Regions from separate parts of the Absicoccus sp. genome, predicted to be linked through region 1. Evidence: predicted binding sites of a transcription regulator. Region 1 holds the regulator's gene; the other holds the start of a gene.
What was found. Region 1 encodes Rex, which represses fermentation and respiration genes when NADH is low (regulators of the CRP and FNR family bind a similar motif). Its sites were predicted from a motif close to GTGAANNNNTTCAC; they were not measured.

Region 1 (16,794 bases):
TCGGCCGATAGGTTGCATGGATATAGCCCAATATTTCATAACAATGCGTTACCGTATCGGTAATGATCCGGATCGCATACAAATCCAAAATTTCTTCAAATCGCTTATTTTTGTTGACCATCTTTTTATAGATGGAATAAAAATGCTTGCTTCGACCAAAGATACGATATGGAATATGATATGAATCCAAGATCGTTTGGATATCATTGATCATCATTTGGACTTGTTCGTTACGTTCGGAAACCCGTGTTTGGACCAATTCTTTGATGTTCTCATATTCCCTTGGCTTTAGGTATTTAAAAGAAAGATCTTCCAATTCGCTCTTGATCTCATTCATACCCAAACGATGCGCAATAGGGGCATAAACACTCAAAGTTTCCTTAGAGATTCGTTGTTGCTTCTCGGGCTTCATATATTGAAGCGTCCGCATATTGTGCAAACGATCGGCCAATTTGATATAGATGACACGCACATCTTTGGCCATCGCAATAAACAATTTCCGATGATTGCTCGCTTGATAATCTTCTTCATCTTGGAACTTAATCTTACCAACCTTGGTAACCGCTTCCACCATTTCAGCTACTTCTTCACCAAATTTTTCTTTGATCGTATCGTATGTGACTGCATCACAATCTTCCACAGTATCATGCAGCAAGCCAGCTTCGATGGTTCGTGGCCCACAATGAATTTGCGCCAACGTATCCGCTACTTGAATGCAATGCGTAATATAAGGAGCCCCACTTTTGCGCCTTTGATCTTTATGGACGTCAAATGCAAAGGCATACGCCTCTTGGATCTTTTCTAAACTGTCCGGGTTATGGATATAAGTTTTCACATGTTCCATACATTCATCAAAAGAAACTTCTTTAAATTCACTCATGTCCATACCCTCTCTTTCTTCTTAACTATTTATTCGCCCGCATAATGAGCTAAGGAACAAACCGGAATATCCCCAATTTTTTCGCGACCATGAAGATCATCCAATTCAATCACAAAGCCACAACCAACAACTTGACCACCCATTTGTTCAACCAATTGAATCGCTGCTTGTGTCGTTCCTCCGGTGGCCAATAAATCATCGATCACAACGACTTTTTGTCCCGGTTTGATGGCATCGGTATGCATGCATAACTCATCTTCGCCATATTCTAGACCATATTTTACCGAAATCGCTTCGCGTGGTAATTTGCCTGGTTTGCGAATGGGGGCAAAACCCAAATTGCACTCTAAGGCAACGGGTACACCAAACAAAAAGCCTCGCGCTTCTGGTCCAATCACAAAATCCGCCTGGGTTTCTTTCACAAAATCCACGAATGTTTGTGTGACATAACGCAATGCCTCTGGATCTTGAAGGATCGGTGTGATATCTCTAAAAATGATTCCTTCTTTGGGAAATCCAGGAATACTGGCAATATACTTTTTAATATCCATACTTATTCTTTTCCTCTTTTCTTATATATCGCTATTTTACAACACGATGACTCATCTAGCCAATATAATTGATGGTTTCAATGATAAAAGACGGTTTTCTTTGACCTCGAAATTGATTGATTTGTACCTGACCGACAAAACTATAAATTTGATTCACACTTTTTTGTTTTTCTTGCTCCGTTTGATTGAAATTCATACATTCCAATCCATTCCGCAAGATATATCGTACATGCTTGCCATTTTGAATGGGAAACATCGATTGAATTTCAGGATGGATCAATTCAAAAGAAGGACAGACAAAACCAGGCCCAAAAGGTCGGAGTTGATCTAAACTTTGGATTGCGGATAGGCTTAATTCTTCCGGCAATACCGATAGGGTTTCCAAATGGGGCTCTTCCCATTGAAAGGTCTGGATCCGATCATGAATATATTTTTTGAAAAGGGTATAATCTTGCGGACTCAAACTAAACCCCGCCGCTTGGGCATGGCCTCCAAATGTGGCATAAGATGGAAAATCTTTCAAAAAGGCCATGCAGTTGAAACCTTCGGGCGAGCGTATGGATGCTTTGTATCCCTCTTGATTTTTTGTCATGACAATGGCTGGTTTATGATAGGCGTTGCATAAATTTCCAGCCACCAATCCAATGATGCCTTCATGATACGAGGCATCACTGACCAATAAGACCTCTTCTTGTAGGGCACATTTCGCTTTGGCATGATTGACCATCTGCATGGATAAATCTTTCCTGCGATCATTCAATTGATTGATTTGTTGCTGGAAAGTGAACAATTGACTGCGATCACTGCATAAAAAATATCGAACCACAGTATTCACATTGCCTAAATTGGATAACCTGCCAACCGCATTTAATTTAGGAACAATTTGAAAACCAACATTGACTTCATTCAATTGCCGGTCATTCGCCAATGGGGATATATGTGATTCCGCTTTCTCATTCAATCGTTTTAGACCTTGTTGGATGATGGCTCGCGTTTGGCCTTTGACGATCATGACATCGCCAATGCTCGCAATGGCAGCCAATTCCAGATCATAACCGGTGGCGAGGCCTAAAGCACGGATACACTCAAAGGCAACACCGGCACCACATAAAGTTGAAAATACGGGTTCCATGTTGGTTGGATGCACGAGAAGATCACAAGGTACGGGATTTTCGATTTCGTGATGATCGGTTACAATGGTTGTCATTCCATACAACTTGGCTTTTTCTAAAGCATCGATTGCTTTTACCCCATTATCGACCGTAATGATGGTCGTATACCCTTTGGCATGGGCTTTCTGTACAGTTTGGGGATGAAGGCCATAGCCTTCTCGAATGCGATCGGGTATATAATAACCCACTTCGATGCCATAGCGACGTAAACCATGGACCATGATCGTTGTGGCCAGGATCCCATCGCAATCATAATCACCACCCACAAAGATTTTCTCGTCTTTATGGGTTGAAATAAAGTCCACAAACGATTGTATAGATGGTGCTTGTGAAACGGGAGCCAGCCTTTGCGTATGGGTCCAATAGTCCCATTCTTTTGGATCGGAGACGATAAATTGTAAAACTTTTTGTGCTAAATTTTCCATGTTCGTATTATAGCACAAATAAAAAGCAGAACGATCGTTCTGCTCTAGCTTTCAATAAAATCAAATTCAAATCCATGAATTCGAACCGTATCGCCATCTTGACAACCTGCTTTACGCAACGCATCATCAATGCCCATATAACGCATCCGCTGACTAAATAAATAATAGTCTTCTTCCGTGTTGAGCTTGGTGATGTCAAAGGATCGATCAATTTTTGGCCCTTTGACTTCAAAGACATGCGGTTCCACTTTGATGATTTCAAAGTCTTTGGGTTTGGCTTCCAAAGTATAGGTAACCCCAGCATCTTGACCCCAGTCATCCATGATTGGAAATGGTGGCGTGCTGGCTAACAGATCCGCTGCTTTGCGTAAGACGGGATCCAATCCTTCGTGAATGATCGTACATGTTTCAAATACCGGGACATCGGGATAGGTGGCTTTAAAGCGTTGCAGATTTTCCTTTGCCGCATCCAGATCCATCTTATTTGCGACCACGATTTGCGGTCTTTCCAACAAGCGCATTTGATAAGAGCCCAGCTCATCATTGATGATCTTGTAATCTTGGACAGGATCCCTGCCTTCTTCACCACCCATATCGATCACATGTAGAATGACCCGACAACGTTCGATATGTTTCAAAAATTCATGTCCCAGACCTTTGCCTTGGCTGGCTCCTTCGATCAATCCGGGTAAATCTGCCAAAATAAAACTGCGTCCATCTTTGGTTTCCACCACACCAACGTTCGGTGCTCGTGTCGTGAACGGATAATCACCGATTTCTGGATGGGCCCGGCTGACCGCATCTAAAAAAGTGGATTTGCCAACGCTTGGAAAACCAACCAGACCTACATCGGCTAATACCCGTAACTCTACGATACAATCAAATTCTTCTCCGGGTTTGCCATCTTCGGCATATTTAGGTGCCGTGTTCCGACTGGATTTAAAATGATAATTGCCCCGGCCACCTCGACCACCATGAGCGACAATTTGTTGCTGATGCGGTTGGGTAAGATCCGCTACAATTTGACCCGTATCTGCATGCTTTACGATCGTGCCTAAAGGCACCTTCACGATGGTATCTTGGCCATTGGCTCCATGCATTTTTTTCGTCTTGCCATTTTCTCCCGGTGTCGCCTTGATCTTTCGATGATAACGAAGATCCATTAATGTGATCATATTGGGATCGGCTTCAAAGATGACATCGCCGCCTTTGCCCCCATCACCGCCAAAAGGACCGCCGTAAGCAACATATTTTTCATGGCGAAAACTGACGATTCCATTTCCACCATTTCCGGCTTTGACATTGACTTTTACTTGATCGACAAACATTGCCATTTCCACACCTTCTTTCTAAAAGAAAACCCCGGTATTGCCGGGGTCCTTCGTCTTAAGCTTGTGGGTAAACAGAAACTTGTTTCTTATGTTTTCCCAAACGTTCAAATTTAACAACACCATCCACTAATGCGAACAATGTGTCATCGCCACCACGACCTACGTTAGTTCCGGGATGAATCTTTGTTCCACGTTGACGATAAATGATGCTTCCTGCATGGCAAGCTTGTCCATCAGCTACTTTGCATCCTAAACGCTTCGATTCTGAGTCACGACCGTTCTTAGTCGAACCAACTCCCTTTTTTGATGCGAATAATTGATTATTTAAAACGAATTTCATGTCGGTTACACCTCAACTTTCTTTATTTTGATTATTTTCGAATTCACTTGAGCCACCGTATCCAATTGAATAACAAATGTTTCAAGGATCGATTGTAAAAGAGGGGTAGACTCTTTTACATGAATACTCACAAAGCCATCTTCCATGGTGAGCTCACAACTGTTTGGGCATTGTTGATCAATGCTGTTGAGAATCCCTACACTGATGGCACTCACTTGTGCACATACAAGAGCATATTGCTCATGTTCTTGCTGATCTTCATGCCCACTTACAACGATGAGTTCCCAATTTTTTTGATGTCTTTGCTCGTGAACAGCAATGAACATTACTAAGCCTCAATAGAAGCAATCTTCACAGCTGTATATGGTTGACGATGTCCTTGTTTACGACGAGTTGAACTCTTCTTAGGACGGTATTTTACGATCGTGATCTTCTTACCTTTTCCTTGTTTTTCAACGACACCTGTAACTTTTGCACCTTCTACATATGGTTTTCCAATTTTACCATCTGCGAACAATACCTTGTCGAATACGACCTCATCACCTTCGTTAGCCGCTAATTTTTCAACATAAATTACAGCATCTTGTTCAACTTTGATTTGTTTTCCGCCAGTTTCAATAATTGCGTACATATGTGCACCTCCTATTCATGAATACTCGCCATTAAGGTGTGCGAAGCATCTTTCAAACCTTTTCTGTGCGGTTGCCGACTGCGGAGTCTGCAACAATAGTATTTTATCCAAAGGACCCCTTCACGTCAATCTTTTTTTACTTTTCTTTGATCCATGTCAGTGCATTCGCGATCATCGAATCCGATCGATCCTTTTTCCCATGGATCTTCACAAACGCACCGACTTGGATGTTTTCTTTTTCTTTTTCATACATACGCGGCATGATCGCAATATCCATTTGTGCACTCTCATCTTCTAAAGTAAGAAAACACATCATCGACTGGGTCTTCTTGGTTCGGTGGATATGATATCGACTGATCTGTCCTACAATGGTTATATAGCCCATCGTTTGTAAAGCTTGTTGGATGGGGATACAAGGCTGCATTTGTTGACGTAAACGAGCAATGGGATGCTCGGTCAAATAAAAGCCATATACCTGTTTTTCTTTTTTTGATTTAGCCAATGGATCTTCTTTCATCGGCAAGATCCTAGGGGGCGATACAATATCATAATTAAACAAAACCCCTTCATTGGTTTTTGTTTGTACGATCGATGCATATTGTAAGACATCCCGTAAAGCTTCTTGCATGGTGGCTCGATTCAAACCAAAACCATCCAGAGCACCGCCATCGATCAAGATGCGCATATTGGATTCGTTCACTTTTTGCGCAGAAGAGCGAACCACAAAATCAATATAGTTCTTATAAGGTTTTCCTGGCTCCAATTGTTGATGCACCAATTGGCCAATGCCTTTCATGACTTCCAGTGGCATGCGTAAGCCTTTCTTTTCGATCGTATAGCCATTTTGGGATGCATTGACATCTGGATACAAAATCGGGATGTGCCGTCTTTGACATTCATAGATATACATGCTCGTCTTGGATTCCGAACCAATGACACTATTCAAGATACTTTGATAAAAATATAAAGGCACATTGGCTTTCAAATACGCCATTTGATATGCCACCATGCCATAGGCATAACTATGACATTTATTAAAACCATATTCCGCAAATCGTTCCATCAAGTCAAAGATTTCTTCCGCCACTTTTTTGGTGCATTGATTCTGTATTGCACCATCAATAAACTGTTGGCGATACGAAACCATCAGATCCATCTTTTTCTTTCCCATGGCTTTTCGTAAATTATCGGCTTGTGCCAAACGAAAACCACCAATCGTTTGCGCAATCTGCATGATTTGTTCCTGGTACACTATGATTCCATAGGTATCTTTTAAGATGGGTTCTAATCGCGGATCCAAATATTGGATCTTGCGCGGCTCTTTGCGATTCTCTAAATAAATAGGGATATTTTGCATAGGTCCGGGACGATACAGCGCCAATACAGCGGCAATATCTTCAAATCGCTTGGGTTGCATCTGGATCAACAATTTACGAATACCATCGGATTCCAATTGAAAGACTCCCATGGTATCTCCTCTTGAAAACAATTGATAGGTTTTCGCATCGTTTAAAGGTAATTTTAAAATATCGATGGTGCGATGTTGATCGGTTTCAATGGCTTTTACGATTGAAGCAATCGTGGTCAAATTACGAATGCTCAAAAAATCCATTTTGATCAAGCCGAGATCTTCTAGATATTCCATCGGAAATTGGGTAGCTTGGATGGTTTCATCCACAGCCACTAGCGGACAAATCTTTTCGATGGGCTGATCCGAGATCACGATACCGGCTGCATGCAAAGAAATATGTCGCGGTGTTCCCTCAATTTTTGCTGCCCAGTCATACAATTCCTGACTTTCTTTGTCTTGATCGATCAATCGATGAAAGGATGCATTGTTTTGATACGCCTCCAACAAGGTTTCCCGATTCAAAGTTTTAGCGATCGCATCCACTTTACGAATGGGATAATTCAATACCCGTGCCACATCTCGTAAGGCGGCCTTGGCCTTCATGGTATTAAAAGCGACAATATGAGCCACATGAGCATCGCCGTATTTTTGGCGTACATATTCGATCACTTCATCGCGTCGATCATCGGGAAAATCGGTATCGATATCGGGCATCGAAATACGTTCTGGATTTAAAAAGCGTTCAAACAATAAATGATTTTTGATTGGATCAATATGGGTAATACCTAAACAATAGGCAACCAGCGAGCCAGCTGCGGATCCTCGTCCAGGCCCGACATAAATACCTTGTGAACGGGCATAGCGAATAAAATCCCAGACGATCAAAAAATAATTGGTAAACCCCATTTTAACGATTACCGAGAGTTCATATTCAAGCCGTTTCACATAGGTTGCTGGCACATTGTGATTCATCCGTTTTTCCAGACCCGCCTTGGATAATTTGATCAAATAAGCGGTATTATCGATATGAAGCTTATTTTCAAATTGTGGTAGATGACTTTTTGTCATGGCCATCTGAACGTTACATTGACGTGCAATGTGATCGGTCATTTCAAGATCAGCCGAATCATAAAGTTTTTTCATTTCCGTATCCGTTCGAATATATCGATCATTTTGGACATCTAAGGTCTGGTCTTGGATCGTCGTTTGTTTCGCAATGGCTCGTAAGATCCGCAATTGCTTGACATCTTCCGGCTTTTGATAATAGATGCAAGATAAAGCGACCGTAGGCATGCCTTGTTTCTGGGCACAAGCCCTTATTTTTTGATTGATCTCTTTTCGATAAATAGAATCATTCTTGGCGATTCCTACATAAAAATCTTTCCATAAAGATTGGCAATGGGTTAGATGTTCGATCAATACATCGGTTTCTTTATGATTGACCCATCGCTCAAAACTATCTGTCGTTATCACGATGCAGGCACTGGTTTGCTGGGCCAATTCATCCAAAGTATATTCTTTTTCATGCATCCATTGGGTGGAAACATGATACAGCTGCTGCAACGCTTGATCATTTTTGGCAAGAAACACAAAGGAGAATGTTTGTTCATGATATTGACAATCTCCTTCCAAGCCAAGAATCGGATGGATCTGTTTTTTTTGGGCATAGGACCAAAAGGCCATCGTACCATACATGGATTTCCAATCCGTCAGGGCTACGTGTTCCAGCCCCATCGATTTGGTCGTATCCACTAATGAGGCAATCGATAGTGGCGATCGAAGCAACGAATAATAACTGCGAGCATGTAGATGTACCATGGATCCATCCTCCTTCCTCTTTAGTATAGCACACAAAAAGAGCACGATCGTGCTCTAAGTGGCTTGCTCCAAAAGGGCCATCTTTTCTTCCCATTCCTGTTCCAGATGCGCAATTTCATTATGTTTTTCATCGATTTGCGCATTGAGCTGGTCCATCTTGCGAAAGTCTTGGTAATATTCGGGTTCAAATCGTTTGTCACGTAATGCTTCCAGCTCCGATTCCGCACGTTCCAAGAGCGTTTCCAATTTAGCGACCCGATTCTTTAACTGCTTGGTATCTTGAAAAGTGACTTTGGATTCTTTTTTTTCTTGTTGCTGCAGTGGCATCTCTTCTAGATCATCGGCCGTTTTCTTCTCGAGATATTCCTCATAGGACAAGGCATACACATGGCTTTCTGGCCCCATTTCCAGCACATGATCTGCCATCTTTTTCAGAAACATCCGGTCATGTGATACAAACAATACGGTTCCATCGTATTGCATCAAAGCATCTTCCAGGGCTTCTTTGCTCGGAATATCCAAATGATTGGTGGGCTCATCCAAAACCAAACAATTGTCGTGTTCCAACATCAGACAAGCTAAGGCTAAGCGAACACGTTCGCCACCGGATAGTGTATTGACATCTTTAAAGACTTCATTTTCAGTAAACAAAAAGGAAGCCAAAATATTCCGAATCTCGGTCTGATTGGCCATGGAATCATGTGCCCACAAAGTATCCAATACATTTTTATCCGATGTCATCTGGGCACTTTCCTGATCAAAATAGCCCACATCGATTTGATGGCCCCATTGATACGTTCCCTGTAAGGGTGGGATCTTTTGGATCAAGGTCTTGACCAAGGTACTCTTACCAATGCCATTGGGCCCCACAATGGCCATACGCCAACCTTTTCGTAAGGAAAAATCAACGGTGCTCAACGCTTGATCATAACCAATTTGGAGATGTTCCACTTCTAAGACCTGGTTGCCTCCTTTGCGAGCCGAGCTAAAATGGGCACGCATTTGGGAATGATCCGCTTGCATATCTTCGATCGTATCCATCCGGTCCAGATATTTTTGTTTGGACTTCGCAAAAGCGGCCTTAGAACTTTTAGCATGAAATTTATCGATCAATGCCGTTAAGCGTTGAATTTCTTGTTGCTGCCGAATATAGGCTTCATGATTTTTGGCAATATATTCTTTTTTTGCTTGCACATAATGGGTATAATTGCCCGGAAAGCGCAATGTCTTGCCATGGTCAATTTCAATGATCTCATCACAAACATGATCCAAGAAGACCCGATCATGAGAGACCACGATAATGGCAAATGGATACGCTTTGACATACCCTTCCAACCATTCGATCGATTCAACATCGAGGTGGTTGGTTGGTTCATCCAGCAATAAGACATCGGGTTTGGACAACAACAATTTTACCAAGGCAATGCGCGTCTTTTGACCACTGGAAAACGCTTTGATGGGTTTATTCAGATCCTCTTCTGTAAACGAAAAATGAAAGAAGACATTTTTTAATTCTACTTCGTAATTATACCCATTGAGCATTTCGAATTCATTTTGCATGCGATCGTATTTTTCAAGTTGCACCATACTGGCATCGGTTGCCAAAATATCGGCTTGTTTCAATAGATCTTTTTCCAGTTGTCGCACATGGTCAAAAGCTCGGAGTAATTCTTCATAGACAGTATTGTCTTGATCATAAAAAGTAATTTGCGATAGATACCCCACATGAGTATCATTGGCAATCACGACGTGTCCGCTATCGGGTTGTTCTTGTTGACAGATGATCTTTAATAAGGTGGTCTTGCCACAACCATTTCGACCGACCAAGCCAATTTTTTCTTTGGCTTTGACCGTCAAGCCAGCCCCATTCAAAACCATCTGGGTACCATAGCTTTTCTGGATCCGACTTAAACTGACTTTCAATTTGATCCTTCTTTCTTTACATCCAAATAATAAGCAACACCTTTGGCCAATGCTTTGGCTATTTTGGTCTTATTCTTTTGGTAATACTGAATACTGCTTGTATCGTCCCCATTCAAAAATTGGAAATAGACACCATACATACCTGGACTATCTTTATAGCGTTGATTTTCTTTGGATGAAGTGGTACGACCCGCATAAGTTGCTTTGCCCCCACTTTCACGCAATTGTGGCCAGACTTCGTATTTATCATTCTCATCGTTATAGCCATCAAAAAGGACTCCATCTTCATGCAGTTGTCGAGCACTGGATTGGGTATCATCCATTTTGATACCATTTTTTTGCATGATATACGAAATATTATCGGCTAATACCCCCGATGTATGTGGCGAAACCATCATGAATGGTTTTTCCGTCGTATCGTATTGACTAAAACCAACACTTAAAAAGATCTTGGCTTTGTGTTCATACCCTTTCGCTACACGACCACTTCGACCACTATAGGAAGGGGTCCCCTCTTTTTTGCGCGTCAATTGCACGTTTAAACCATATTTTTCGAGTTCTGCCTTGACTTTGGTGGCAAAATCATACGCTTCGGCTTGTTCCGTCAGGTTTCCCGCCGTTAATCCATCGGCCACTTGATTGTTTTCGGTATCATAAATATCACCGCATGGATCGATCATCACGTCGACTGTATCGGCTTTGGGAATATTTTCCGTAACGGAAATAAAGGCATAATTCTTTTTTAGATGAATGTCCTGATCTTTTAAATAATCGGTATCGGCATCCATGGAAATATGTTTCACGCGATGCTTTCGACGAACCGTTTCAAAGGGTTCCATGTGCACCTTTTTATTGAAGTATACGCGTTTTTTTTCAAAATGATCATACACATAGACTTCATACAATCCAGGATCCAATTGATTGGTCTTGATGCCTTCATCCGCACCTGAACCAAAGGTATAATTGATTTCTTCCTGGGTCTCGACATTGACCAAGACCAAATTCGCGCCCATCAGTGCATCCGTTTTGTTTAGTGCTGTATCGTGATAGAGCTTGAGTGATTCGCCATACATGGTATAGGTCTTCACTTGATAATTTTGGTTAAAATGGGTCTTGATATTATTTTTCAAGATGGGGGTATCTTGGATCGTATCCAAATAGGTTTCATTGATCCGATCCACATCGGTAGGTCGTGTGACATATAAAAAAATCGAAATAACGATCAAGGCAATGGTCGTGACCAATAATATTGAACGACGAACAGGAGATATCGAATGAAATGTTTTCTTTGCCATACCGTATTTATACCAAACTTTAAAAAAGCCGTCAATGTGACGGCAGTGATTAGAAAATCAAGTTTCTTGGTGTTCTTGGATATGGTTCGACATCACGAATATTTTGCATGCCAGTCACATACATCAGCATACGATCAAATCCTAAACCAAAGCCGGAATGTTTGCATCCGCCAAAACGACGCAGATCCAGATACCATTGCAAGGTGGATTGATCCATACCCAATTCCTGCATCCGTTTTTCTAGTACGTCATATCGTTCTTCTCGTTGGCTACCGCCAACCAATTCTCCCACGTAAGGAACCAATAAATCGCAAGCGGCCACGGTCTTTTGATCCTCGTTGACACGCATATAGAAAGCCTTGATGTCTTTTGGATAATCCGTCAAGAATACGGGACCATTGACGATCTTTTCGGAAATGTAGCGTTCGTGCTCACTTTGCAGATCCATGCCCCAATAGATGTCTTGATTTTCAAATTGATCTTTGGCTTTTTCTAAATGCTCGATTGCTTCGGTATAGGTCATACGCACAAATGGAGAATTGGCAACATGCGTGATTCGTTCCAACAGGCCTTTATCGACATATTGATTGAAGAATGCCATTTCTTCGGGTGCATGTTCCAAACAATAGTTGATGCAATATTTGATCATGGCTTCAATACAATCCATATCATCGGCTAAATCGGCAAAGGCCAATTCGGGTTCGATCATCCAGAATTCCGAGGCATGACGAGTCGTATTGGAATTTTCTGCACGGAACGTAGGTCCAAAGGTATAGACATTGCGATACGTCAATGCAAAGGGTTCGACATGTAACTGACCAGATACGGTCAATTGCGCATGTTTTCCAAAGAAATCTTGATCATATTTATCGTCTTTGCGGGTCGTGACAGTAAAGCATTCGCCAGCTCCTTCGGCATCATTGCCCGTAATGATTGGTGTATGGACATAGACAAAGCCTTGGTCTTGGAAAAAGGTATGGATGGCCATGCTCAACACCGAACGCAAACGGAAGATCGCATAATAGCTGTTGGCACGTGGTCGAATATGTGGAATTTCGCGCATATATTCAAAACTGTGACGTTTCTTTTGAATGGGATAATCATGATCACAAGCGCCTAATACTTCAATGGAATCCGCATGGATCTCAAAGGATTGTTTGCCTTTGGGTGTATATACAAAAGTTCCTTTGACTTCTACAGCCGATCCCAAGGTGATCTTTCCCGCTTGTTCAAAGGTTGGTAGATCTTGTTCATAAACGACTTGTACATTGGTAAAACACGATCCATCATTGATCACGATAAAACCAATTTTTTTACTAGCGCGATTGGTACGCACCCACCCTTGAATGTCTACTTTTTGACCATCCAATTGGGCGGCTTGTTCTTTCATTTTTTTAACTAACATTGTTCTTCTCCTCCCAGAAAATAAAAAAATCGCTCCCTAAAAGGAACGATTTAATAAACCGCGGTGCCATCCTCATTTACATATGAATATGTACCCTTTGATCGATGTAACGTATCGAACGAGACTGTCTACTTATTTTCTCCAGTCCAGCTCCACAGGTGTTCTTCGATATCTATTCTTGTCTTTCACCATCACAAGTCGCTACTGTCGATATGTCCGTCCTGTTTCTATGCTTTTTTATTCATGGAATTGGATTCAAAAACCAATTCTTGTATTGATGATACCACATCCACGCTCTTGACAACAACCCCTTTTGGGACATTAAAATGCTTGGATGTAAAATCAATAAATCCGGTAATGCCGCACTCCACCAAGCGATCAACAGTCTTTTGAACGCCGTGCGTGATCGTTAAGATCGCAATGTGACATCCCTGCGGAATTTTTTCTTCTAGTTCATCCATCGAATAGACGGGAACACCATATAATTCCATCCCGATCTTTGATTTATCTCGATCAAAGGCACAAACAATTTCACCGACAACGTAATCCCATTTGTTGTAGTTCATCAAAGCGCGTCCTAAGTTTCCTGCTCCAATGAGAATGATCTTCTCGTCAAAATCGACTCCCAATTGCTGATTAAAGATCTCGACCAATCGATCTACACTATAGCCGTAGCCTTGTTTGCCTAGATTGCCTAAAAAAGAAAAATCACGACGAATCGTTGTGGGTTCAATGTTGACCAGTTCGGCCAATTCTTTGGACATGACACGTTCCACACCGTGTTTTTTTAATTTTCGTAAGGCTTTTAAATAAACTGGATATCTTTGAAAGGTGGCTTTTGGTACATTTTTATTATTATTATTCGTAGTCATTACAACCTCCGCATAGTTATCTATATTGTAACTGCTTGTGAAGTATTTAGCAACCGTTGTGAATAAAAAAATAGATGTCACAAATCATTTGGACATCTGTCTTTCATCTAACTTTTTCAAAGTGGGATCCACAAATTGAATCAAATCTTGCATTTGCTCTTTGACAATGGAGGCATATCCATACTGAAAGGTATAATAAACAAAAACACCAAACATAAGAAGCAAGGACAGCCAAATTATCAAAAAAGATAAATGAAAAAGCAAGACCAATACGATCAGTGCCACCACAAAAACGAGCGTCGCAATCTGCAAAATACGTACTTTATAGCGTTCTTCATACGTATGTAAAAGGGATGGAAATTCTTTTAGAAAGGCTATGGTAAAAGCATCCAATGGTCGATTGGTAAAAACGATCCCTGCATATGTACGTTTGGGCGTTTGTCTGGCTAAGGAAACTTGTTGCATGCGCATGACCACAAATCGTAAGGCTTCTTCGTTTTTTTCTTTGCGATATTTTCGGCCATATAATTCCATCAATTTTAAATAATCCACATCATACACGGGATCCTGGCTCATTTGGATACAAAGATCATGTAATTGATTCATGGAATTTTGCGAATACGTTCCCAAACTATCTTGCATTAGGCGTTCGACTTGTTTTAAAGCGCCCATATATGGTTGCGTCATTCAACCATCCTTCCTTTCAATCGATCCAGCATTTTTTGTGATAGGATGGCCACAACTAAACCACTCACAATGGAAAGGGCCAATAAGATTGGCAAAAACAGCTGCATAAAATATTGTTGATAGATCCATGTTACGGCAATCACTTGGCCTACGCTATGAAAAGCGGCTCCCAAGATGGAAATGCCATAGATAGAAAATACCTTGACATCGGCACCAATCGACATCGCCAGCAAGCTCAACAAGCCGCCAGATAACGAAAGCCAGAAGGCGACGCTAAAAAGCGTCCCTTGTAGTATGGCGCTTAAAAAGATCCGACCCATACCGACGATCCACATGGATTTTTTATCATAGATCATCAATGCAAATAAGCTAGCTAAATTGGCGAGTCCAATCTTAAATCCGGGAACGATCATCACGATGGGCACAAAGCTTTCAATGAGTTGTAAAAGAATGCCCACGGCCATCAAAAATCCTAAATTGACACTTTTTCTTGTATTCATCATTGAATCACCGTATCCTCACTGGAATCATTTCCCTCTTCAATTTGAACCACGGTTTCATTGGGAAGACAAACAATGGGCGTATTCGCATTGGATACATATCCTTGTTTGGAACACGTATGATGTGGACTGTTTTCTTGTCGCACGCGAACTGCACCATCTTTCACCTGAATATGAACCGGTCCCAACTTCCCTTTTACGGTATATTCTTTATTCTGTCTTAGATCGATGCGTAATACTTCTTTGTTGGCAACTTGGACAACCGCGACTTTGGATGTCGGTGCATTGTGCAATAAAGGAAAAATCAAACCAATCGAAAGAATCATGATACCAACGATCAAGATCTTATCTGCCTTTGTCATGTCAATCATTATAGACTATTGCACGACGATATTCACTTTTTTTTCAACTGTATTGCCAAATCGATCATAGATCCGTACGGTAGTGGCTTTGGTTCCGGTGGTGGATGTATCAACATCACTTTCATAGTTCACGCCGGATAGATCACTGGCATCAAAAGCGGTTTGATAATCGGGTTCGGCACCAACGCTACATGTGATTTCAGTTGGTGATTGATTGACCAGCGGTGCTTGGGTATCTTTGATTTTAATCTTAAATGGGATTTTTTGGTTTCCATTGATCAAGGTAAAATCATAGGTACCACAAACGAGATACTCTTTTCCTTTGTTCACAAAACGATTCTTTTCTTTATAGATGCCTTTGGATTGGGGTACGACCTTCATATTCTTGGTGTCGTAATGATCGGCATTTTTGATATAGAGCTTGGGATTGCCATAGACATCGGCGCCCAATTCATAGGTAAATGTATGTTTTTGTAGGTCAATGGAACTGGAACATCCACTCAGCAATATACCCAAGGCTAATAATAATATGAATTTTTTCATGTGGATTCCTCCTGTATGGATGCCGCCATCTCTTTGATCCGATTCAAGCGATGCTTCATTCCCGATTTTGAGATGATATCGCCATAGGCACGATAGACTTCTTCACACAATTCATTCATGTTGGCATCAGGAAATTGTTTGCGAATTTCCATCACATGACGAATCTTATCCGAAATATCAACCTTTTGCGGATTGGCCTCCAGGATCGCGATGGCTTCTAATTGTTTTTTGGCGGCCTTTTGGGTCTTCATTTCATTGGCCACTTCACAATTATCCAGCCGTGTCATTTGATTAAAGAAGTCACGTTGGATGCGGCTGTCTTCAAAATCAAACAGGGCTTGACTGGCATTGCACAACCGTAAAAAATCAGCAATTTTTTCACCCGCTTTTAAATAGATCACTTCGTATTTTTTGCGTTTGGTGATCTTCGCAGGTAAATGATAGCGTTCCATCAAATGTTGAACGGCTTGGGCCAGCTCCGTTTCGGTGGTTGACATCTCCAAATGATAATTGGCGGTTTTGGGATCGTTGATCGATCCACTGGCTAGAAAACAACCACACAAATAAGCTCGTGCCATTTTATCCGATCGGATCAATCGTCCCAAGGGTTTATAGTGGATGCCCGTATCGGTCAAGATGCCGAGATCATCTAAGATCTCGCTGGCTTTATCATATACTTCCACGCGATACATATTGCTTTTTTTTAAA
Region 2 (16,794 bases), on a different contig from region 1:
GATCATTATGAGAATTTTCCCATTTTGACCAATCAAAAAATCCCCGCAATCTTATTGGAAGTTGGTTATACAAGCAATACGGAAGATATGTCTGCACTAACAAACGAAACGACCCAAGATAAGATTGCGACCGCCATTGCTCGTGGTTTTGTCCTATATATATCGCAAGAAAAGGATTCGTGATTTCTATGAAAGAAAAAGAAATTTATCAAGGTGTTATTTTTACATTGACACAAAAACAAGTCATGGTCAATGGCATGCAAGTGCAACGAGATATCATTCATCATCCAGGAGGTGTTGGTATTCTTTTGATCCATGCCAACAAACTTTTACTTGTTTCGCAAATGCGACCCGCCATTGATCAAAAGACCATCGAAATTCCGGCTGGAAAATTGGAATATGGCGAAGATCCGTATGAAGCCGGTATGCGTGAACTCAATGAAGAAACTGGATTTACCGCCAAAAAGTTGAAACCCATTTTGACTATGGTGTCGACACCTGGATTTTGTGATGAGAAAATTTGGATCTATGAAGCCATCGATCCGGCCCCGGCAAAAATCAAGCTGGATTGTGATCCCGATGAAGACATTGAAACGATGTGGATCGATTTAGCAACTGCCCAGAAATGGATCCAAGATGGGAAAATTATCGATGCGAAAACGATCCTAGCTATACAGCATGCACTTTTGGAAAGAAGGTAGTTTATGAATTTTGTGTTTATCAGTCCAAATTATCCAGAACATTATTGGATGTTTTGTCGAGGATTAAAAAAATACGGAGCTACCGTTCTAGCCATTGTTGATCAACCGTATGATAGTTTATCCAATGATTTAAAAGCCAATGTAGATGAATGCTACGTGGTTGATAATTTCTATGATTATGATGCCATATTAAAAGCTTGCGGCTATTTTACTTTTAAATATGGCAAGATTGATTGGATCGAATCCAATAATGAGGCTTGGATGCAATTGGATGCACGTCTACGCGATGATTTCCATGTAACCACTGGATTTGATTTTAAAACCATCACCGAATATCAATCCAAGGCAGCGATGAAAAAATATTATGAAAAAGCAGGATTAAAAACGGCGCGCTATGCTTTGGTGCATTCGCTACAAGATGCGATGGATTTTGTTGATGAAGTGGGCTATCCCGTTGTATTAAAACCCGATCATGGTGTGGGTGCTAGTTTTACCTATCAAATTGATGGTATTCATGAATTGAAAAAAATCTATGCGATGACCAAACAATACCAAATGATCATCGAACAATTTGTGGATGGGGATATTTTTACGTTAGACGGAATTGCGGATGCAGATGGTACCATTCGATATCTCAATTCCCTGCAATATGTGGGCAATGTCATGGATAGCGTTGTATATCATTTAAGTATAGGTTGTTATACGGAATTTAAGATCGATCAAAAAGAACAAGACATTGCTCAAAGAGTTGTTCATGCTTTTGGCATCAAAAACCGGTTTTTTCATGGTGAATATTTTCGTTTACGAAAAGACCAAGCCAATCTCGGCAAAAAAGGAGATGTCATTGGATTGGAATTGAATTTTCGTCCTCCCGGAGGCTTTTCTCCCGATTTAATGAATTATGCTGGTAATCTGGATGTGTATGATCTCTGGGCCGAAGTTTTATTGACCCAACAAGCTTCGTACTCCAAATTAAAACGATTTTCAGCTGGTTTTGCTGGTCGTCGAAATAGCATCCAATATAAATACTCTGCCAACGAAATCAAGGACTTATTTCCCGATGAATGGATCCAAACCGTCTATTTATCGCCTGCTTTTGCCACTGCTATGGGAGATGAAGCCATTATTGCTCGCTTTTCCGATGCAAAATCTCGCTCAGAATTCTTTAAGAAAGCATTAGAAACAAAGGAGAGTTGATCATGTATCAAAAATTTGAATGTTATATGCCTCCTTTTCATGAAAATCGGACCATTCATGTCTATGTGCCGGATACAAATAAACGGTATCCGGTTTTATACATGTTTGATGGACACAATTTATTTTTCGACCAAGAAGCTACCTATGGACGATCTTGGCGAATGGGAGACAATTTAGAACGTTTACATAGAGAATGTATCGTTGTCGGTCAAGAATGTTCGCATCATAATAATGATCGATTAAGTGAATACAGTCCTTATTCATTTTATGCACCAGGTATCGAACAAGATTTTGAAGGATGGGGCGATAAGACCATGGAATTTTTCACCCAAACTTTAAAACCTTTCATTGATAAAAACTATCCGACTCTTTCCAATCGAAAAAATACATGGATTGGCGGATCGAGTTGTGGTGGCTTGATGGCCTATTATGCAGGCATGAAATATAGTGCCATCTACGCAAAGGCCGTATGTGTATCCCCTTATTTTTTACCGATGATCGATCAACTGTATCGCGATACCCAAAATACAAAAATCAGAAAATCGACTGATTTTTATTTCTCTTGGGGTGCAAAAGAAATAGGCGCACATGGCTTTGTGGAAGAAACCAAAGATATTCTTGATCTAGCAACTTTACTAAGTCAAAATGGCCATCGAATCACATTTCATGTGAAACCAGAGGGCGAACATTGTGAAAGGGACTGGGAGGCCGAAATCCCAGCAATTTGTGAATTTTTATGGACCGATCTGTCAAAGTAAAAAAATTAGATTCCACGTTAGGCCGTACCATTGCGATCAGTGATATTCATGGAAATTACGATCGATATTTGGCTCTCTTAAAAAAGATCCATTACCAACCCAATCACGATCGATTGATCTTAGTGGGTGATTTTATTGAAAAAGGACCAAAAAATCTTCTGCTTTTGCGATACATCATGCATCAAGTTGAAACGGAAGATGTTCATGTATTGATGGGAAATTGTGATTTTACCTGTAAGAATGTCTTATATTCGTATCGATTGGATTTTTTGCGTTATATATTGCTCATGCGTAAAGCCAGTGTCCTTCATGAAATGGAAGCCGAAATTCAATATACCTTTCATGAAGAGGTGGATATGGCAGCGTATTGTCAAATGATGCGGACTCATTTTTTAAAAGAATTAAGTTTTGTGAATGATCTTCCCCATGTCATTGAAACCCCCGATACGATCTATGCACATGCTGCTTTGGTCGATCCCGATCATTACGGTTCCGATTTTAAAGAAGTGATCAATCAATCTTTCTTTTTAAAGCGCAATGTTTATTTTCCCAAGCGAGTTGTCGTAGGTCATATGCCTGTTACCGAATATTGTCATCATATTGCGAATTTTGATCCAATCTATGATTCAAAGATGAATGTATATAGTATCGATGGTGGAAATATCGTAAAAAAGCAGTCTGGGCAATTGAATGCGCTTATATTTGATGGTCATACCATTCAAACCGAATCCATCGATGAATTACCAGAGAAAAAAGTCATCCAAGATGTAGACCCTGGTTTTCAATTGCCTATTTTTATTACATGGAATGAAGGAAAAGTAGATATTCTGCAAAAGAGCTCTACACATTCGCTTGTGTATAATGCGTATTTGAAACGAAAATTTTGGGTACCCAATGCTTTTATTCAACATGGCAAGGCGAATGAATATACGACCTATGAAATGCCATTAAAAAAAGGTGATACCGTTAAATTGGTATGCACCTATGAAGATAAAGCCCAAATTAAAAAGAATGGTATCCTTGGCTGGACCTATATGACCAATCTAGAATGAGAGATTGGTCATTTTTTGATTTTTGCGGTCTCTTTGAGCGCTTCACATAAATCGTTGATATGTTGTTGCGTTGTGGTAAATCCTGTCACCAAGCGAATAATGTATTGCCCTTCCCATTCGTCCCAAATATCAAAATCGACCTTTTCCGATAAGTATTCGAATTGTTCATTGGTCAAGATTGGAAAGACTTGATTGGTGTAGGCTTTCATCAAGAGTGGATAACCTAAATTATGTAAAGCATTCTGCAATTGAACCGATAATTCATCCTCATGCTTGGCTATTTGATAAAATTTATCATCTTGGAATAAAACTTGAAATTGTAAACCAATTAACCAGGATTTTGCCATCATTGCTCCCGTTTGTTTCATCACAAAAGGAAATCCATCTTCTAATGCAGGATTTGTGATAAGAATGGCGGAACCAAATAAACCTCCATTTTTGGAAATACCAATTGTAAAAATATCACATAACTTTGCGATATCATTTAATGTATATCCCACACCTGACATCAAAGCAACACCCAATCTTTCTCCATCGAGGATCAAATATAAACCTAATTCTTTACATTTATCATGAATGGCATGGAGCTCATCTTCGGAATAAATGGTTCCCATTTCGGTTGCATTCGAAATAAAAACGGCTTTCGGGTAGACCATCATGCCATATCCTAACATATGTTGATTGAATGTTTTTTCAATAGCTGATGGCGTAATTTTTCCATCGTTATCATCTACGATGATGACTTTATGGCCGGTTGCTTCAATGGCACCGGCTTCTCTTGTTGAAATATGAGCGGTCTTACAAGCAATCACAGCTTCATATGGTTTTAAGATGGCCTTAAAAATTGTGGCATTCGCTATTGTGCCTCCGCTTACAAAATGAACATCAATATGAACATCGGGCATTTTCGATTGCAGTATATCTTTGGCTTTTTGACATTCTTCATCCTGCCCATAGGGCATATATGGATGGGAGTCCTTGGCCTTTAATGCATCAATGATTTCAGGAATACATCCAACTTGATAGTCATTTCTAAAATATAACATGGTGACTCCTCCTTTCATCCTATAGTATAACATAGAAAAACGGCTATATCATATAGCCGTATAATAATAGTTAGACATTGACATGGGCATTATGTTTCCGCCAAATATGCATTTTTTCTGCTTCTTCGATCAATTGTTGACGGAAATCTGGATGTGCGATCGAAATCAATCCTTCCGCACGCTCCCAAGTACTTTTACCCTTTAGATTGACCATACCATATTCGGTTACGACATAGTGCGTATTGGCACGAGTATCCGTAACCGCCGATCCTGGATGTAAGATTGGTAAAATACGAGAGAATGTCTCACCTTTTTTATTGGTAAATGTACTTGAACAACAAATAAAAGATTTACCACCTTTTGATAAATAAGCCCCTAACACAAAGTCTAATTGGCCACCAGCCCCACTGATTTGACGAATACCAGAACTTTCAGCACTCACTTGACCAAATAAATCAATATCTACCGTATTGTTGATGGAAATAAAGTTATCAATTTGGGAAATGGTACGAGGATCATTGGTATAATCAACCGGAGCCATCATACATTCTGGATTATCATTGAGATAATCATACATTTCCTTACTACCTTGTCCAAACGCATAGACTTGTCGACCTGGATTTAAGTTCTTTTTCGATCCATCGATCTTGCCTGCACGAGCCATATCTACAAAAGAATCCACATACATTTCAGTATGTACACCTAAATGTTTCAGATCCGATTTGGCAATCAAGGCACCTACTGCATTGGGCATGCCACCAATACCAAGTTGTAAGCAAGCTCCATCAGGAATTTCATTGACGATTAATTCGGCAACCTTTTGATCTACTTCAGATGGTTTTCCACCCTTAGGAATTGTTTCTAGAGGCGCATTATCACTTTCAACGATCATATCAACTTTTGAAATATGAACACCTGTGCCCCATCCACCTAAACAACGAGGCATATTTGTATTTACTTCAACGATCACTTTATCGGCTCGCTCTAGAATGGCATATTGATGCGATGCATTGGGTCCAAAATTGAAATACCCAAATGAATCCATGGGTGCAACACGGAACATGGCTACTTGAATATCATCGATTTCATATAAGCAATAACTTGGTAATTCCGAGTAACGAATGGGATTGTAGTAAGCGATATCTTCCATGCATGCTTTTCGTTCAATACCGGACATGTGCCATGAATTCCAGCAAAAATGAGCGGGAGCGTTTTCAATATCGAAGATGGCAGGTCGTTTCAACAAAATGGCACCACGAATCTTCACATCTTCCAATTGAGGCATACGCTTTGCCAAGGCTTTATCCAATGTATCAACAATGCCAAGACCAAATCCATAGTCGATCCAGTCACCACTATGGATACATTGAACGGCTTGATCCGCCGTTGTTAATTTAGCGGCATATTCAGCTGCAAAATCCATATGTATCGCCATCCTTATTTATTCTTGAATTCTTTGTCTTTGACACGATTGACAAAGCATTCCATACCATATTTTTGATCTTCGGTCTTGAAGCATTCCGAGAATTCAGATACTTCTAATTTCACGGCATCATCGATATTTTGTTGAAGTCCTTCATTGATGGCTTTTTTTGAATGAGCTACGGCAATTGGCGCATTAGCCGCAATACGATTGGCAAGTTTCATGGCTGTAGCCATCAAATCATCGGATGCAACTACATCATTGACCAATCCAATTTCTTTTGCTTTATCGGCTTTGATATTGCGCGCTGTATAAATCATTTCTTTGGCAATACCGGTAGGAATCAAACGAGCTAAACGTTGTGTACCACCAAATCCTGGAGTAATACCAAGACCTACTTCTGGTTGTCCAAATACAGCATTTTCACTCGCTAGACGAATATCACATGACATGGCTAATTCACATCCACCGCCAAGAGCGAATCCATTGACAGCAGCAATAACAGGACAATGCAATTGTTCGATACGACGGAAGATACTATTTCCATATCCACTGTATTCTGCTGCTTCTTCGACTGTCTTATCTTTCATTTCAACGATATCGGCACCGGCAACAAAGCTCTTGGATCCAGCACCAGTGATGATCAGGGCATATGTATCCATATCTTCTTCTACGGTTTTGACAGCTTCTTCAAGATCTTTTAGTACAGCTGTTGCTAAGGCATTTAATGCTTTGGGACGATTGATCGTAATGATCGATACGTGTCCTTGTTTTTCAAATAATACGTTTTCCATATTTATTATATCCTTTCTAAAAAAGAGGTGGAATGTATGTCCCACCTCGATCCAATCTACAATTAGTTATATTTGTAGAATCCTTCGCCAGTTTTACGTCCTAATTTACCGGCACGAACCATTTTTCTTAATAATGTACATGCACGATATTTAGAATCGCCTGTTTCGTTGTAAAGAACATCCATAACGTCCAATACGATATCCAAACCAATCAAATCACCTAATTCAAGTGGTCCCATTGGATGGTTAGCACCCAACTTCATGGCTGTATCGATATCTTCAGCACTAGCAACACCTTCTTGTAATACGAATACACCTTCGTTGATCAAAGGGACTAAAATACGGTTTACAACAAAACCAGGTGCTTCATTTACTTCAACTGGTGTCTTACCAATTTGCTCAGATAATTCTTTAACAGCTTGTACGGTTTCGTCTTTTGTAGCACCACCACGGATAACTTCGATCAATTTCATACGATCAGCTGGGTTAAAGAAGTGCATACCAATTACTTCATGTTTAACACCATTAGCGATTTCTGTAATGGATAAACTTGATGTATTGGAGCAGAAGATTGTAGAATCTTTACAAATACCATCTAATGTTTTGAATAAATCTTGTTTTACTTTTACTTGTTCCAAGACAGCTTCCACAACATAGTCCGCATCAGCTAATCCTGAATAATCCGATTCACCAGCCGTTAAATTTGCTTTGATTGCATTGGCAGCATCTTCGGCAATTTTTCCGCGAGAAACAAGTTTATCTAATTTTGCACCAATTTTATTGATACCATTTTGTGCCCATTCGATTTTAATATCACATACTGTGACTTGGTTACCAGCAGCAGCAAAGGCTTGAGCAATGCCTTGACCCATTGTACCGGCACCAATAACACCAATTTTACTCATGTATTTTGATCTCCTTTACTCTGATTTTGCGTCTTTGATGGATTGTACTAACAAAGGAAGAACTTTGTTTACATCACCAACAAATCCCATGTTAGAAATTGTAAAGATTTCAGCTTGAGGATCACGGTTGATCGAAATGATCAAGTCAGATTTGTCCATACCTGCACAGTGTTGAACGGCACCCGAAATACCGCAAGCAATATATAAGGAAGGACGTACGGTCTTACCTGTTTGGCCAACTTGACGGCTCTTATCCATGTATCCATCTTCAACAACGGCACGTGTACAACATACAACACCACCTAATTCATCAGCAACTTGTTGAACTAAATCCAAGCAGTTTTCTGCACCACGACCAGCACCAACTAAGATGTCAGCTTTTGTGATATCTACATCAGATTTCACTTTTTCGATTACCTTTTCAACAAATACTTGTGGTTCAGTTGTTGTCCAAGTTGGTTTGAATTCATCAACTTCACCTTGACGAGATTCGTCAACTGGAGCTAATTCAAAGACTTTTGGTCGAATTGTAGCCATTTGTGGACGCGTATCTTTACAAACGATCGTTCCGAATAAGTTACCACCAAAAGTTGGACGAGTAACATCTAATAATGATTCGCCTGTCTCTTTTGCATAATCAATATCGACTTCGATCTTTGTAGCATCAGCTGTCAAACCAACATTTAAACGAGCAGCTACACGTGGAGCTAGATCACGTCCCAATGGAGTGGCACCTGTTAACATAGCATCTGGTTTATAAGCATTGACTACTTGTGTTAATGCATCTGCATAAAATTGGGTAGAATAATCTTTCAAAAGAGGATCGTCAACAACGATAACCTTATCTGCACCATGAGCGATTACTTCTTGTGCTTTGTCTTTTACATTTTCTCCAAGCAATACACCAACTACTTTGTATCCGAATTCAGGAATAGAAGCAACTAGTTTTCTTGCTTCTGAAATAAGTTCATAACTTACTTCAGCTACATTTCCGTTTTCTTGTTCAACGAAAACGAAGACATCTTTGTATTCTTCAAATCGAGCCATTCTGTTTCTTCCCTCCTACTTCGTAATGATTTGCTTTTCTTTCAAAGTTTTAGCAATCATATCTGCAGTTTCCTGCTCTGATAATGTAAATGTTTCCGTCTTATCGGTAACATCCTTTGTGAAAGTTGTTTTTACCGATGTAGGTGAACCTTTGAAACCAACACGGTTTGGATCTACACCTAAATCTGCATTTGTTAATGTTTCAATTTTGTTTTCTTTGCATAAGTCAACGATATTGTCACATTGCATATAACGAGGTGTATTCATTTCGGATAATGTTGTGATGACACAAGGCAATTTAACCTTAACGATTTGTTCAACATCTTCCAATGATTTCTTGACCGTAATGGATTCATCATTGACATCAATGATCTCATCGACATAGGTAACTTGAGGGATTCCTAAACGTTCAGCTGTTTGAGGTCCAACCTGAGCTGTATCACCATCAATGGCTTGACGACCAGCAATGACAAGATCAAATCCTACTTTTTTCAAAGCAGCAGCCAAAGCAATACTTGTAGCACATGTATCAGATCCACCTAATACACGGTCTGTTAATAAGACACCTTTGTCAGCGCCCATAGCTACACCTTGTTTTAACATATCGGCAGCTTTTGGCAATCCCATAGTCATAACGACAACTTCAGTGTCTGGGTTTTTATCTTTAATTTCCAATGCAGCTTCCAAACCAGCTAGATCATCGGGGTTCGTAATTGCAGGAACACCATCACGAACCAATGCACCAGTCTTTTTATCAACTGTGATTTCTGTTGAATCGGGAACTTGTTTTTCTAGAACAACGATTTTCATATGAGTATTCAATCCTTTCTTATCGTAACATCGATCCTGAAATTACCATTCTTTGTACTTCAGAAGTACCTTCATAGATTTCAGTGATCTTAGCATCACGGAACATTCTTTCAACTGGCAAGTCACGAGTATATCCATAACCACCTAATAATTGGATAGCCTTTGTAGTTACTTCCATAGCTGTTTCGGATGCAAATAATTTAGCTTCTGCAGCTAATACCGTATAAGGCTGACCCGTTTCTTTAGCCATTGCAGCTTTGTATACCAACAAACGAGCTGCATCTACTTTGGTTTGAATATCTGCCAATTGGAATTGCGTGTTTTGGAAACGAGCAATAGGACGTCCAAATTGTTTACGTTGTTTTACATAAGGAACGGCTTCATCAATTGCACCTTGTGCCAATCCAACAGCTTGTGCGGCGATACCAATACGACCACCATCCAATGTCTTCATCGCAACCTTGAATCCTTGTCCTTCTTTTCCTAACAAGTTTTCTTTTGGTACTTTTACATTATTGAAGATCAACTCACGAGTAGCAGAACCACGAATACCTAATTTCTTTTCATGAAGACCGAATGTGAATCCTTCCCATCCTTTTTCAACGATGAAAGCAGAAATACCATGATTTCCTTTTGTTTTATCTGTCATAGCGAAGATAATATAAACATCTGCTTCTCCAGCATTTGTGATGAAGATCTTTGTACCATTCAAGATATAATGATCACCATCTAAAACAGCTGTTGTTTGTTGACCGGCAGCATCGGTACCGGCATTTGGTTCGGTTAAACCAAAGGCAGCAATCTTCTTACCTGTGCAAAGGTCAGTTAAATATTTTGCTTTTTGTTCTTCTGTACCAAAAGCCGCAATTGGCCAAGTACCTAATGAAGTATGTGCACTTAATACCGTAGATGTTGTACAGCATTTTTTAGCTAATTCTTCAACAGCTAAGATATAGCTTAGATAATCAGCACCAGCTCCTCCATATTCACGAGGGTATGGGATTCCCAACATCTTTGCTTGGCGCATAGCTTCTACGTTTTCTTTAGGGAATCTTTCTTGTTCGTCTACATCCGCTGCGTTATCTTTAACGACAGTTTCAGCAACTTCTCTGAACAACGTTTGCATCATTTGTTGTTGTTCTGTAAAATTGAAATCCATAAATTTAAAGTTCTCCTTTCCTTATTGTTCAACTTCAAATTTGGTATGAAATCCCATTCATACGATGTAATTGTACCGAGAATGCATTCGGTAGTCAATGACTTTGTGAATTTATTTACAAGTAAAAGAAGATAAGCATTCACCTATCTTCTTTCTGTTTTGATTAGTCGAAATCGCGTGTCCACAAACCGGCCATAGCTGGTCCACCACCAACGCAAAGGCTAGCACAACCAATCTTGGCATCTTGACGAATCATTTCATACAATAACGTAACTGTGATACGCAATGCGGAACATCCAACAGGGTGTCCTAAAGAAATACCTGATCCATTCAAGTTCGTTTTGTTACGATCTACGATATATCCGTAATCTTCTTTCAATTTTCTTTCTACACCAATGAATTGAGCAGCAAACGCTTCGTTTACTTCCCAGTAATCAACATCTTCGAATTTAACACCGGCAGCATCCAAGCACTTTGGAATTGCAACAGCAGGTCCAAGACCCATGTATTTAGGATCTACACCTTTTCCACAGATGTACATCATTTTAGCCATTGGTTTGATACCTAATTCTTTGGCTTTATCCATTGACATAACAATAACAGCAGCGGCAGCATCATTGATACCAGAAGCATTGGCAGCTGTCGTTACACCATCTTTATTGAATACAGGACGCAATTTTGAAATTGTTTCCATGTTGCATCCACGAATCATATGTTCATCTGTATCATGAACGATATCACCTTTTTTACGTGTATGTTCAATAATTGGAATCATTTCATCCTTGAACTTACCTTCATCTGTTGCTTTGCATGCACGTGAATGTGACATAACGGCTAATTCATCACATTCTTCACGAGTGATTCCATATAATTTAGCAACATTATCAGCTGTACATCCCATATGTCCTTGAGATAATTCATCATATAATGCATCATGCAACAATGAATCATACATTTCAGCTTGGCCAGCTGAAGGAATACTTCCCATACGATATCCCATACGTGCTTTTGGCAACAAGAATGGAGCTTGTGTCATATTTTCGGCACCAACAACCAAACCAATTTCCGTTTTTCCTAATTGTACATCGTTACATGCAATTTCCAATGCACGCATACCAGATGCACAGTTTTGGTTTACAGTAACTGCGTTACTTTCTTTAGACATACCAATACGCATCGATACTTGACGAGCTGGTAATGAACCTTGCATACCACCGTATACTTGACCCATAACGATCTCATCTACATCCGTTGGTTGAATACCAGCACGTTTGATAGCTTCTTTACCAACTTCGATAGCTAATTCACGGGCAGAAATATTCTTAAATTCACCCAAGAATTTACCAATGGCAGTACGACATGCACTGACAATGACTACATCTTTTGTTTCCATGATTTACCTCCGTATATAATCATTTTACGTGTTTAAAATTACCATAAAAGAATAGCCTTGTCAATATTTTCACAAATTATTTGCGATTTTTTTCACAAATAGATAACCGTTCATTAACGGATTCCCATGTTGGTACCGAAAGAACGCCACCCAGTCCCTCACAAACCATCGCTGCAGCCATATTCGATATGCGAATACAAGAAGGAATATCAAATCCAGAATCCATACCATACGCAAAAGCTCCATGAAAAACATCACCAGCTCCTGTTGTATCCATCACCTTACAGGGATAACTTGGATATACTTGATTTTGATAGATACATCCCTTCGATCCTTGTGTCCAAATACTGGAAGGATTTAATGCTGCTAGTTCATGATAAGAATGAATATCCAACATATTTGTAAATTGCTGGCTACAAATTAAATAATCCACCTGGTGAATCAAATCCTCTGTTTCTGGCTTATATTTATCGCCATCCAGTATCGTAATGGCAGACGGATAACGCTTCATAGCCTCTTTACACCATTCCACTTCATGACCATCCATTAAGATCACATCGACTTGGTCTGGCCACATAGGCTCCATACTTGATTCCTTTTGAATCGGTACATTTAAAATCGTACGATCTCCCGAAGGAAATACTAAAATATGACTTTGCGAAGTGGTGATAGATGGATCAATCACCATACTAGAAACATCGATATTCACTTCTTGTAAAGTTTTTATGATTTCTTTACCCCATACATCATTCCCAACTCGTGTCATGATGTGTGTATCCGCATGCCATTTTCCACAAACATACATTGCACAAGAAACCGGACCGCCCATACAAGATACACTATGATAAATACGTATTTTTTCATTTTCTGGTATATGATCAACAGGCAAAACCATATCATATACCGATTGTCCAATACCCAATATGCTCATATCTAAAATATACACAAAAAAAGGAATAGCTCAAAGACTATTCCTCACCAATTTCATGTAAGATCTTTTCAATGCGATTTCCTTGTTCCAAACTCTTGTCTTGAATAAATACAAGTTCAGGCGTTTTACGAATCTTTAATCGTTTCGAAAGTTCCGTACGAATATATCCCTTCGAATGATCCAAAACACGTAAACCTGCATCATTTCTTTCTTGTTTACCAAGAAAAGAGACATAGACTTTTGCCACCGATAAATCTTTTGAACATTGCACATCCGTTACCGTCACAAATCCCAATTTAGGATTTTTTAAATCAAACTGTAAGATGTTCGAAATCTCTCGTTGAATGATCATATCCAATCGTTCTCTTTTGAGTGACATAGCAATTATTGTTCAACCTCTTGATCTTCGTACAATTCAAAGATATCACCCACTTTGATATCATTGAAGTTTTCAATGGTCATACCACATTCATAACCAGTCTGTACTTCTTTGACCGCATCTTTAAATCGTTGTAACGAGCCGAGCTTACCATCATAGATGACAATACCATCACGAATCAAGCGAACTTTGGCATCCCGTTTCGCAACACCATCCGTTACTTTACATCCAGCAATCGTACCGACTTTGGAAGCTCGATAGGTCTCACGCACTTCCGCTTGACCAATCACAACTTCTTCATATACCGGTGCCAACATACCTTTCATGGCCCCTTCTAATTCTTCCAATGCTTTGTAGATGATGTTATGAAGACGAATCTCAACGCCTTCTTCTTCAGCCTTCTTACGAATCGCAGCGGTCGGACGAATATTGAAACCATAAATAATGGCATTGGAAGCACTGGCCAACATGATATCGGATTCTGAAATCGTACCCACGGTGGATCGAATGACATTGACTTTAACGGTATCTACTTCTAATTTTTCCATCGAAGCAGCCAAAGCCTCCGCTGAACCTTGTACATCGGCTTTGATGATGACATTGATTTCTTTCATGTCTTCTTCTGAAATCTTACGAGCTAGATCTTCCAAGGACATGGCACTGGAAGCATTTCGTTCTTTTTCAATTTGTTTTTCTTCCCGTGTTTGTGCAATGCTCTGGGCTTGTTTATAGGTATCATAAGCCATGAAGACATCACTAGCACGAGGAACTTCATTCAAACCAATGATCTCAACTGGCATACTTGGACCAGCCGATTTGATTTCTTTTCCTTTATCATTGGTCATCTTTCGAATACGACCATAGGCGGTACCAACGACAACACTATCACCGGCATGCAAGGTACCACGCTGTACCAATAGTGACGCAACCGGTCCACGCCCTTTATCCAATTTTGCTTCAATAACTGTTCCGGAAGCATTGGTATTGGGATTGGCTTTGAGTTCCTGCATATCGGCAACTAACAACATTGTTTCCAATAATTCATGGACCCCTTCGCCCGTCTTGGCAGATACTTTCTGGAAAATGGTTTCGCCACCCCATTCTTCCGGCATGACACCTAATTCCGCCATTTCACTCATCACGCGATCTGGATTCGCACCGGGCTTATCAATTTTATTGACAGCAACGACAATAGGGACATTTGCTGCTTTGGCATGGTCGACGGCTTCTTTGGTTTGTGGCATGACACCATCATCGGCAGCTACCACGATAATAACGATATCTGTCACTTGGGCTCCACGCGCACGCATAGCCGTAAAAGCCTCATGACCAGGTGTATCTAGGAAAGTAACCTTACGATCACCAACTTGTACTTGATAAGCACCAATATGCTGGGTAATACCACCAAATTCATCACCCGTTACATTGGTATTTCGTATCGTATCCAACAATGTTGTTTTTCCATGGTCGACATGCCCCATGATCGTAACAACAGGTGGACGACTGACGAGCTGTGATTCATCGTCTTCGATATTTTCCAATTGATCTTCAATATCATCTTCTTCAATTACTACTTCTTTATGTGCTTCGACATTAAATTCGGCACAAACTAATTCAATATCATCATCCGATAATACAGTATTGATGGTGGACATATTCCCAAGCAAGAATAAGAATTTAATAATTTCGGAACTATTGCGATGCATTAAATTCGCCAATTGGCCAACGGTCAATGGTTGCGAATACGTGATTTCCTTTACTTCAGGTTCCCTTTTTTTACGAACGGGTTGCTTATTGGAATGTTGCGTATTCCGCTTGTTACTCTTGTTGTGTTTACTTGGCTTTTTTTTATGTTGTGGTTTTACTGCTTTATATGCCATCAACGTCACCTGTCCTTTCTTTTATAAAACCTTGGGCAAACGAAGCATCAGTGATGCCATACGCATTGATTGCTTTCCACGAAATTTGATCAAATAAGGAAGCATCCCATTCAATCAAAGGAATTTGATAAAAAGCACATTTATTGCGTAATTTTTTCTTTCGATTATTGCCACAAGTACGATTCATCAACACAAGACAAACAGCACGGGATTGAATGGCTGGGATCAATCGATCGCCAGAAACCGTTTTCCCTGCTTTGATGGCCAATTGTAATAACTGGACTTCTTTATTCATGAACTAACTCCATCAATTCTTCATAGATTTCATCAGGAACATGTATCTCTAATACTTTATCTAAAATATGTGTTTTTTTGGCCTTTTCAATGGTTTCTTTACGTTTTGAAACATAGGCACCATGCCCATTGCGCTTTCCTGTTGGATCGATCTCAACTGTTTGTTGGGGGGTACGAACGATCCGAATCAATTCATTTTTAGGAAAACGTTCCTGAGTAACAACACACTTTCGCATTGGAACTTTACGCATACGATCTCCTAATCATAATATTTGTCAAAATCTTCATAATCGACATCATCATCCCAACGGCTTTCATCTTCGTATTCTTCTTCCTCTTCGATTTCTGCCAACTCTTCTTCCGAATAAATCGGTTTCATCTGCTCAAATTGTTGTTTAACCGTTGTTTTCTGTTCTTCGTCGTCTTGCTTCTTGACATCTTCTGGTTTTTTCTTCCATTTCTTTGGTTCATTTTCTTCTTTATGAGAAGCATCCGCAAAGTTTTCGAATTTGGAATGGAATGCATTCACCTCTACCGCTCTTTCTTTGCCACGTTGCTCTTTCGCAATTCGAGCGGCCTTCTCTATTTCGTCTTCTTCCTTCTCCACTTCTGGTTCAGGTTCAGAAACAGATTGTGGTTCTTCTATAACTTCTTCTTGCTCGATATCTTCTTGTTCAGGAACGAATTCGACTTCTTCTTCATCATCATAATCAAAATCGGCAATATCGACTGTTTCGATATTTTCATCTTCATTCTTTAATTGTTCGATGCGTTGTTGCTGCTTATACGCACGTTCAGCCGCTTTCTTCTCTTCGTATTGCTCATTCATTTCTTGAGCCAAGGCCATATAATCAATACCAGCCTCTTCCATTTCCGAAACCGATTTGATATCAATTTTATGATTGGTCAAACGAACAGCCAAACGTGCATTTTTACCACGCTTACCAATTGCTAAAGACAATTGATTATCAGGTACGACCACGATCAGTCCATCTTTTACATTCGGGTTTGGGAATACGGCAAGA

Region 2: a site for Rex is predicted at 10,998-11,011, ahead of SOS22_RS03300 (acyl-CoA dehydrogenase). Genes of this name have one in related genera too.

Annotation. Positions count from the first base shown of each region.
Region 1 is NZ_JAXDRQ010000016.1:52,073-68,866, forward strand. Features, by position in the region: gene SOS22_RS02775 (bifunctional (p)ppGpp synthetase/guanosine-3',5'-bis(diphosphate) 3'-pyrophosphohydrolase) at 1-880, opposite strand, end outside; gene SOS22_RS02780 (adenine phosphoribosyltransferase) at 910-1,431, opposite strand; gene SOS22_RS02785 (single-stranded-DNA-specific exonuclease RecJ) at 1,487-3,028, opposite strand; gene obgE (GTPase ObgE) at 3,073-4,356, opposite strand; gene rpmA (50S ribosomal protein L27) at 4,415-4,699, opposite strand; gene SOS22_RS02800 (ribosomal-processing cysteine protease Prp) at 4,705-5,025, opposite strand; gene rplU (50S ribosomal protein L21) at 5,028-5,330, opposite strand; ribosomal protein L21 leader region at 5,342-5,413, opposite strand; gene SOS22_RS02810 (DNA polymerase III subunit alpha) at 5,467-8,499, opposite strand; gene SOS22_RS02815 (ABC-F family ATP-binding cassette domain-containing protein) at 8,554-10,422, opposite strand; gene SOS22_RS02820 (hypothetical protein) at 10,419-11,717, opposite strand; gene asnS (asparagine--tRNA ligase) at 11,767-13,122, opposite strand; gene SOS22_RS02830 (redox-sensing transcriptional repressor Rex) at 13,350-13,994, opposite strand; gene SOS22_RS02835 (hypothetical protein) at 14,079-14,681, opposite strand; gene SOS22_RS02840 (Gx transporter family protein) at 14,678-15,181, opposite strand; gene SOS22_RS02845 (NusG domain II-containing protein) at 15,181-15,543, opposite strand; gene SOS22_RS02850 (hypothetical protein) at 15,559-16,086, opposite strand; gene whiA (DNA-binding protein WhiA) at 16,083-16,794, opposite strand, start outside.
Region 2 is NZ_JAXDRQ010000023.1:19,911-36,704, reverse strand. Features, by position in the region: gene SOS22_RS03355 (N-acetylmuramoyl-L-alanine amidase) at 1-183, shown strand, start outside; gene SOS22_RS03350 (NUDIX hydrolase) at 189-701, shown strand; gene SOS22_RS03345 (ATP-grasp domain-containing protein) at 705-1,898, shown strand; gene SOS22_RS03340 (alpha/beta hydrolase) at 1,901-2,656, shown strand; gene SOS22_RS03335 (metallophosphoesterase) at 2,635-3,708, shown strand; gene SOS22_RS03330 (threonine aldolase family protein) at 3,717-4,754, opposite strand; gene SOS22_RS03325 (butyryl-CoA:acetate CoA-transferase) at 4,825-6,177, opposite strand; gene SOS22_RS03320 (enoyl-CoA hydratase-related protein) at 6,192-6,971, opposite strand; gene SOS22_RS03315 (3-hydroxyacyl-CoA dehydrogenase family protein) at 7,034-7,876, opposite strand; gene SOS22_RS03310 (electron transfer flavoprotein subunit alpha/FixB family protein) at 7,892-8,923, opposite strand; gene SOS22_RS03305 (electron transfer flavoprotein subunit beta/FixA family protein) at 8,939-9,733, opposite strand; gene SOS22_RS03300 (acyl-CoA dehydrogenase) at 9,753-10,892, opposite strand; gene SOS22_RS03295 (thiolase family protein) at 11,056-12,285, opposite strand; gene SOS22_RS03290 (carbohydrate kinase family protein) at 12,362-13,216, opposite strand; gene rbfA (30S ribosome-binding factor RbfA) at 13,254-13,595, opposite strand; gene infB (translation initiation factor IF-2) at 13,601-15,475, opposite strand; gene SOS22_RS03275 (L7Ae/L30e/S12e/Gadd45 family ribosomal protein) at 15,465-15,770, opposite strand; gene rnpM (RNase P modulator RnpM) at 15,763-16,020, opposite strand; gene nusA (transcription termination factor NusA) at 16,029-16,794, opposite strand, start outside.